DNA from 2 places in the Paenibacillus sp. FSL R5-0473 genome. Region 1 is predicted to be linked to the other one. Evidence: riboswitches for the same ligand, from Rfam matches in the RefSeq annotation. Region 1 holds a riboswitch; the other holds the start of a gene.

Evidence for each region. Region 1 has a riboswitch for ZMP and ZTP ahead of MKY28_RS28855 (TIGR01440 family protein). Riboswitches for the same ligand answer to the same signal wherever they lie in the genome.
Region 2: linked by a shared signal. The riboswitch ahead of MKY28_RS17665 (DJ-1/PfpI family protein) and the one ahead of MKY28_RS28855 (TIGR01440 family protein) in region 1 are both predicted to bind ZMP and ZTP.

What each region holds. Positions count from the first base shown of each region.
Region 1 is NZ_JBBORL010000001.1:6,581,399-6,585,860, forward strand. It holds gene MKY28_RS28840 (L-threonylcarbamoyladenylate synthase) at 1-265, shown strand, start outside; gene MKY28_RS28845 (manganese efflux pump MntP) at 441-1,001, shown strand; gene MKY28_RS28850 (low molecular weight protein arginine phosphatase) at 1,060-1,632, shown strand; ZMP/ZTP riboswitch at 1,729-1,810, shown strand; gene MKY28_RS28855 (TIGR01440 family protein) at 1,952-2,545, shown strand; gene glyA (serine hydroxymethyltransferase) at 2,763-4,010, shown strand; gene upp (uracil phosphoribosyltransferase) at 4,436-4,462, shown strand, end outside.
Region 2 is NZ_JBBORL010000001.1:4,056,802-4,061,263, forward strand. It holds gene MKY28_RS17645 (SDR family NAD(P)-dependent oxidoreductase) at 1-62, opposite strand, end outside; gene MKY28_RS17650 (class I SAM-dependent methyltransferase) at 112-858, opposite strand; gene MKY28_RS17655 (VOC family protein) at 1,049-1,432, opposite strand; gene MKY28_RS17660 (GNAT family N-acetyltransferase) at 1,608-2,081, opposite strand; gene MKY28_RS17665 (DJ-1/PfpI family protein) at 2,086-2,694, opposite strand; ZMP/ZTP riboswitch at 2,755-2,836, opposite strand; gene MKY28_RS17670 (GNAT family N-acetyltransferase) at 2,887-3,402, opposite strand; gene MKY28_RS17675 (YfiT family bacillithiol transferase) at 3,438-3,962, opposite strand; gene MKY28_RS17680 (GNAT family N-acetyltransferase) at 4,010-4,462, opposite strand, start outside.

The DNA of each region.
Region 1 (4,462 bases):
CGGAGAGCGCACCGCTGTGCTGGCGTTCGCCGAGCACGCGGAGCAGTACCGCGCCGATGCCGTGTTCTCGCTGGGCGACGCCAGCGAGCTGGAAGAAGCAGCGCGCCGGCTATACGCCGCGCTGCGCAGTTGCGATGAGCAAGGCGCCACATATATTGTGGCTGAAGCCTGCTCACGCGAAGGGCTGGGAGCAGCCGTCATGAATCGGCTGCTCAAGGCTGCGGGGAACCAACTCATACAAGTTGGCAACCAGCGCCCCTTATAACCTCTCCTGATCATACAGTCAGGAGAGTAATCACTCTTTTTCCAAAACAAAATCAAGATTCTATAAAGCCAGCATCTGACCAGAGATCCGTCGCCGTTTGCCTTTCATCGGTCATGTTTAGGTCCTTGTCCGCATATCGTGTACAAGAACCTTTACGTGACTTGGGGGTATGGGGATGTGGGATGTGTCTGCCCATGTAGGGCAGTTGGTAACCATTTTGATCATGGCTATTGCGCTTGGCCTCGATGCGTTCTCACTCGGGATCGGAATTGGCATGAAGGGCATTCGGCTGCGGGATGTATTGCGAATCAGTATTGTAACGGCGCTATTTCATATCATCATGCCGCTCATCGGCATGTATATGGGCAAATACGTCAGCTCCCTGCTCGGTGACATTACGACGTATGCGGCAGGTGGATTGCTTGTTTTGCTGGGTGCTCATATGATTCTGAATGCATTCCGTGAAGGCGATACAAAGCTGGTGGACCACCGTTCCCTGCTCGGCGTTGTTTTGTTCTCCCTCAGCGTAAGTGTGGATTCATTCTCCGTTGGCGTATCCTTAGGGATGTTTAGCAGTGATCTGATCTTAACTGTACTTGCTTTCGGTGTGTGTGGCGGGGTGATGTCGGTTATGGGTCTGCTATTAGGCCGTCGGGTGAGCCAGAATCTCGGGGATTACGGCGAAGCAATTGGTGGCGCAATCTTGCTTGCGTTTGGACTTTTGTTTATATTTTAGAATAAAACTTGAGATATCATATCATTCGCATCATATGTAAAATGGGGAGGCTAACACAATGAAACATATTTTATTCGTATGTACAGGAAATACGTGCCGCAGCCCCATGGCAGAGGGGCTTTTGCGAAAACTGGCATCGGAGCGCGGCATTCAGGTAGAGGTTCGCTCCGCAGGGGTGGCAGCAACGTCGGGTATGCCGATTTCCCGACATGCTGAAGCGGTTTTGAGAGATCATAACGTTGAAGGTCCACCTCATTCCACACAGCTTAGCTCTAACCTGGTAGGTTGGGCCGATCTGGTTCTTACGTTAACACGGAGTCATAAGCAACATGTCATGCAGGTTTTTCCCGATTCAGTCCACAAAACTTATACATTGAAAGAATATGTGGAGGATGATGAACAGGTATTAAGTGATGTTCAGGAGTTGGACAGCCTGTTTGCAACGCTTGAGATGAAACGTGCCCTTGGGCAAGAGATCCTGGCATCGGAGCGTGAGCGAGCCATTGAGATTAGACAACGAATTCCAAGTTTCGACATCTCCGATCCGTTTGGGGGAAGTCGTGATGATTACAATATAGCTGCAGCTGAGATTCGGACGGCATTGGACCGGCTTTTGGATAAGCTGGGATAATTCTGATCCTGCGGGGCAGGTTATAGAAATAGGACACGTGATGTAAATTAACCGTTGATTTTAGACGCGGGTTGTTTTATGATGAAGGGGAAAACAGGGATCCGGTGTAACTGGCGACGAAGTGGGCATAACCACGATGGAGCACCGGAACAAACGGCCGGTCGCCTGGGCAAAAGAGCAATTCTGCGTTACCCGCAGACTGCTCTTTTTTTCGTCTTTCATCTGATTATTCGCTATAATAGTACCTGAGATGCCGTGCAAGAATACGAAGGACAGCTAAGAGACAGCGGGCATGATTTTATCGGGAGGCGATGATAGGATGACTATAGAGTTAGATTCGGAACAACCCGGATTGCAGGAACAGACCGCGTCTATTCTGCATGAACTGGCGCTTGCCGGACAGCTTGGGCCTGGACAGATCGTTGTGATCGGTACAAGCACAAGTGAAGTCGCAGGCGCTCGGATTGGTACGAGTGGTGCCATTGAAGTGGCGCAGCAGCTTCTTGCGGGTATACGCGAGGTGCAGGAGGAGTTCGGTTTTGACACGGTATTCCAATGTTGTGAGCATCTGAACCGTGCGCTGGTAATGGAACGTTCTGTGCTTACTCGACTTGGATTGACCGAGGTTGGTGCAGTACCCGTGCCCAAGGCCGGAGGTTCAATGGCATCCGCAGCATATCGTTCGCTGACCGATCCATGCCTGGCTGAACATGTGCCGGCCCATGCGGGACTGGACATTGGGGAGACGATGATTGGGATGCATCTCCGGCATGTAGCCGTACCCTATCGTACAGCGCTTCGCTATGTTGGAGATGCTCGTGTAACCACAGCGTTGACCCGTCCGAAGTTGATTGGCGGCGAACGCGCGGTGTATCGTATGGAAGAACAACCAGATTCGACATTTTGTGACTAACATATAAAGCGAGATTAATTGGTTACACTTCTGACTTTGATTGCATCACCATCTTCCGATCGCTGTTATCCCCAGATTTTTTAATTCCCTATTTAAAGGGGAAATCCGGTGATAAAGGCGACCACTTCGTTTCTTCAGATTGGTGTTGCACTCGCCGTTTTCGTGTAAACTTTAGTTTCACTTTATAACTTCACTTATACCTGGGAGGAATTTAATCATGGAACAATTGCGCAAGAATGACCCGGCAGTACTGGAAGCGATGAATCTTGAACTGAAACGTCAACAGAACAACATCGAACTGATCGCATCCGAGAACATCGTAAGTGAAGCAGTAATCGAAGCAATGGGATCTGTTCTGACCAACAAGTACGCTGAAGGATATCCAGGTAAACGTTACTATGGCGGTTGTGAGCATGTGGACATCGTTGAAGACATTGCGCGTGATCGTGCAAAAGAATTGTTCGGAGCAGAACACGTGAATGTTCAACCTCACTCCGGTGCACAAGCGAACATGGCAGTTTATCTTGCAGCGTTGAAACCTGGTGATACTGTACTTGGTATGAACCTTGCCCATGGTGGACACCTCACACACGGTAGCCCGGTTAACGCATCTGGTTTGCTGTACAACTTTGTAGCATACGGCGTACAGGAAGATACATTCCTGATTGATTATGATGAAGTACGCAAAGCGGCTTTCAAACACCGTCCTCGTCTGATCGTTGCAGGTGCAAGTGCATATCCGCGTACCATTGATTTTGAAAAGCTAGCTTCCATCGCCAATGATGTAGGCGCTTTGTTCATGGTGGACATGGCTCACATCGCAGGACTGGTTGCTGCTGGTTTGCATCCAAACCCGGTTCCACATGCGCATTTCGTAACAACAACTACACACAAAACGCTGCGTGGACCTCGTGGTGGTATGATTCTGTGCCGCAAAGCGTGGGCAGCAGCGATTGATAAAGCCGTATTCCCAGGTTCCCAAGGTGGACCTTTGATGCACGTGATCGCTTCCAAAGCGGTAGCATTCGGTGAAGCTTTGCAACCATCGTTCAAAACGTATGCTGAGAATGTCGTGAAAAACGCACAGGTTCTGGCTGAAACACTGATCGCTGAAGGATTGAACATCGTATCTGGTGGTACAGATAACCACTTGATGCTGATCGACACACGCAGTGTGAACATCACAGGTAAGGAAGCTGAGCATGTGCTTGATTCCATCGGTATTACCGTGAACAAAAATGCCATTCCATTCGACCCTACAAGCCCGTTTGTAACGAGTGGTATTCGAATTGGTACACCTGCTGCAACTTCCCGTGGCATGAACGAAGAAGCGATGGTCGCTATTGGTAAGATCATTGCTAAAACGCTGAAAAATCCAAAAGATACAGCGAAGCTGGATGAAGCCCGTGCAGAAGTGACTGCACTGACAGACCAATTCCCGCTCTATACCGATCTTAAATACTAAAAAACTTTGCTCATGGTGTTTGTATTTGAGTTTTTCAATGTAAACACTCGGACGGAGTAAACCGAAAGAACCTGAAGAAGCGTAGCGCTCGCCTTTATCCCCAGATTTCAACAATTATAATTGGATCAAAGAAATCAGGGGATAACAGCGATCGGAAGGTCATTCGGTTTGCGGAGCATCATCAGTGGTTACACGTTTTTGAACATACTCAATGACATAACAGCAAGAGCAAAACAGGACCGGATGGATCATTTTCCGGTCCTGTTTTTTATAGGATTCGGTAATCTGTAATGATTGGGTGCCCTTTGATGGTGTAATTCGTTGTTGGTGATGATATAATATACAGGATTTATCGAGCCCATGAATGGCGGCTAGGTATATTTGGAAATGCTGAACATGAAGAACTTACCGGAGGGACAAATTAGATGGGAAAATTAGTAATATGTGATCAC
Region 2 (4,462 bases), 2.5 Mb from region 1:
AAACCGATCCCTTTGGATGTGCCTGTAATGATAAAGTGTCTTTTTCCTGTTTCTGTTTCCATTCTGATACCACTCCTCCTCTATTTTCAATGCATGTTTATTTCACTATTCTTACGAGTTTTTCTTTCTCCACAACGTGACCCAGAGAAAAGGTACACCAAAATACGGTTCATGTTGCTCCAGCGACTTCATTGCACGGAACTCCACACATTCAAAGCCATCTTCCAGCATGTAGCGAAGCTTCTCCTCCGTGAACGCAAGACCACCGCGCATCGACTTCTCTTGATACACCTGCCAATCATTCATAACGATCTCAGGCCCACCAATATCGCCAAAACCAGGAGCAAAACAAGTCATTCCAAAGTATCCTCCAGGCCGGAGTGCATTGTGGATCATCTCTATGTAGGGAATGCGCTGATGTGGCAACAGATGGTGCAGACAACCCGAGTCGTAGACAAGATCATATTCTTGCTCTGGGGACAATTCGAACACAGATCGACATTCAAAATGCACGTCCAGTTGCTCCTCTGCCGCCCTCTCTTTAGCCCAAGCAATAGCTGTCTCCGAAAGATCATAAGCATCTACCTGATATCCTTGGCGGGTTAAATACAACGCATTTCTGCCCGGGCCACACCCCAGTTCCAGTGCCTTGCCGCCGCTTAACACACCTGCGTTCACATGCGCTAACAGATTCTCATCCGGTTTGTTTGGGAAAAAGGGGATTGGTCTGTTCCGATCCTCATAGAAAGGTTCCCAAAACTGCTTGGCAGATCTGAAATCCGCATCGAGCATATCATATAGATCCTGTACACTTTTAATCGTCTTTTCCACAACCACATTCCTCCTTAACTGCTCCATTCAAACCTTCATTTTCGACTATTCATTCCTCGGCATTTTCGTTAAATCAGCCACACTCTATTATAACATTTTTACCCAGTAGTTCTCTATTTCTCTTGTGCTTTTCTACTCTAAAACAGAAGCTTTTCCAACAAAAAAACGACCGACATGAATGTCGATCGCTTGTAATGGTGCTGTTTTAAGTTGTAACTTACTTCGCCCGTTCCAAGACTGCAAAGTAATTCCCTTCGTTATCAGCAAAGTTGAAGACACGCCCCGTTGGCATCTCGACAATCTCTCCAACCGTTACATGTTTACCAGCCAAGTCGGCATATAACTGATCCAGATTTTCGGTGAAGAACATTAACGAAGGTGTGCCCAGATTTACACCCGCCGACATCCGCTCCACAAACTCCTTGTCATGAAGAATAATGCTCGTCTGCGAATTTGGGGTAGGCGCAATCTCAATCCATCTCATACCCTCGTCAAGGTTTACTTCATCCACAATGTGGAACCCCGCAACTTCCGTCCAAAAAGCAAGTGATTCATCTTGATTATTGACATACAACATAATCTGGCCGACTTTGCTAAACATGGATCAATCACTCCTCTGATCATCTAATCTCTCAACATCCTGCTTATCATTCCTCAAATTCCAATAGAGTATAACATGCGGGACAGCTTTTTTATCATCTTACTTTGCAAGTACATGCAACTTAAACTGAAGTACACTTTTATGCTTCCACTACAATTAGTTTTTTGAAGTTCCCTTATAATGTTTTAACAAGTGAAAGTCTATGAAACCCCGAGGTATAATAATTCATATCAACACCTTCTTTATGAAAATTCATTCGTTCATAAAATACGAGCGCTGCTTCATTTTCTTCATGATCAAGTGTGTAAAGCATGACATCACCACTGCCGAATTCAGCTATTTTTATACATATTTTTGTAATTAGTCCACGTGCTACTCCCTGTCGAAGGTGTGATTTGCATGTAACAACGCCAACGATTTCATATCGGTTAACAGTAGGCTGAAAGATATAACCAGCATGACCTATGACAACATCTGCTTCGTCAACCATGACATAATAAGCACTGATACGTTCATCCGTCATTTTTAAAAATAAATCCCAGCGCGCAGGATACTGATCGCGTATAAACGAAGGGAATTGAAAATCATGATCCGTCATCATTTTCAGCACCGCTGGCTGATCAATCGCTTGAAAAAGGCGAATAGTCATCTTTTTATCCCCTACCCTTAGTGTGCATGTAGACATCTTTTAAGTTACCAGCTTCATAATATGGATACTCTAGTTTTTGTTGAACTTGAAGGACAATCTCCGTAGACGTTAACATTTCGACCAAGTATAGTCCCAGGTCAATGGAAGCCGTAACCCCCGCACCCGTTACCGTATTACCATCACGCACTACACGCGCTGAGATTACTTCTGCACAATAAGGATTCAATAAATCATAAGCAGATGAGTTGGTAGTAGCCCTTTTTCCATTCAGGAAACCTGCTGCCCCCAACAGTAAAGCCCCGGTACAAATAGATATTTTATATGTGACATTTTCTGCTGTTCGGACCCATCGCATAAAATCCTCATCAAATCGAAGCGTTCTAGTTGAAAATCCACCAGGAAAAAATACTAGGTCAAAATCCCCTAGATGAGGTAATACTGCATCGGATTTCATTTTCAGCCCACGGTCATCCGAAATTTCCTCCTTATCTGCGCAGAATGTCCATGATACGTTTTCCTTTACTTTCAGAATCGCTAGCCAAGTCACAGCTTCATAAAATCCAGCTAAATCCATGCTTGTCATTCCATCAAATAAAACAAACGCCATTTTCATTGCCGCCACCAGTCCTTTCGTTCCCTGAATAATAAATAAAGTGTTTGATCAAAAGATCAAACACTTTGCCCAGGCGTACGACATATAATATATGTGCTCCCTCGTGGTTCACTCCACGTTTACGCCAGTCACACATAACAGATATTTACAACTAATATACATGACATCTTTCATATTGTATATATTATGAAATTATTGCGTGGCTTTTAACTTCTTCGTAAGATAAAGTACAACATCGTCGTCCATAATCGTTTCTTCACCCGGCTGAATGTAATGATCATGTTTGTGTACACCGTGGCCGTCTGGTATGTACCCGCGATGGGCATATAGAACTTGCGCTTTGCCATAATCGGCAAACACACCTACACCAATGCCTGCTACATCCGTTCGTTCCAGAATAACTTCCTCTGCTCGGTCCATCAACCGTGAACCAATACCTTGGCGCTGGAACTTCATTAGTACATTAAAATCGTTAATTTCGGGAATGCCTTGTTCCCTGAAAGACGGGTAGCCGGAATTCCACAATACATTCACGTATCCGGCAAATTCTCCATTCAACTCGGCTACCAAGGTTACGCGTTCCCCATTCTGTTGTTCAGCCAAGTAATGAAGATACTGCTCAGGGGATCTCCCCCAACCCTGCTCCTGAAACGCATTTGATATGATTACAGGATCGTTCTCATTTAATAGTCTGATATGTACACTCATTGATAATTTCTCCTCAACAAGATATTTTTTTCTAACTATATTCCCAGTCTATCCCGAAGCGATGTGATGTGAGCAACATGGTGTTTGCCGTGCCAAGCATACATGCCCAGATTGTAATCCAGTCTTGTCGTTTCTTCCGATGAAGGATGATAAAATTGTTTGGCATAATCTGCATCTGTCAGCGCGTTTAACAGAAACACCCAACGACGATGGAGGGCATCCAGAATCTGAAGCGAGAATTCGACATCCAGGTCTCTTGAATCACTCAGTTCAGCCCAGCGCTCTTCATAATAAGGCCGAATCGTTGGTGTATCCTCTGTCAGCGCCAACTTGAAACGAATCATACTGTTCATATGGCTGTCTGCCATGTGGTGAATAACCTGTTTGAGCATCCATCCACCTTCTCGATACGGTAGACTTAATTGCTCTTCACTCAATCCCTTTACCGCTTCTCGTGCGCGTTCAGGCAACTCAGCAATGTCCTGAATCCACTTCTCCCGTTGTGCCAAAGTAACTTCACCCGTGTGTACAAATGGTCCTATCGGATATCTTTCATCCATCCATTATTCCTCCTTGTTTATATGATTCAAATAACTTTAAACAGGATCTACAGGGCATATTCCATAAGCCAACAGTCTCGCATCTGTCCTTCGTGCTGCTCATGTTTCTCCAACAGCTTAATCTTTTGGAAACCACATTTCTCGTAACAGGATATCGCTCTTAAGTTCCAGGATTGAGGGTCCATAACCACTTTACGGGCTTGTTTTTCATTAATCAGATAAGCCAGCATGGATTGCATCAACTGTGTACCAATGCCTTTATTCCAGTATTCTACCTCACCAATAAACTGATCCGTTCCATAGATGATCTCATCCGTGTCTCCATAACCATACTCCGTTCGCTCTTCTTCCTCAAGCTCATAGAACTGAATGTATCCAATCGGATGTCCTCCATACTCAACGATACAACGAGTAGCACCATCTTTCTGATTGTAAAAATGCTCTCTCACCTGTTCCAGATCATGCGGCCGATCACGCCCTTCATAGTATTGAAGAACTTC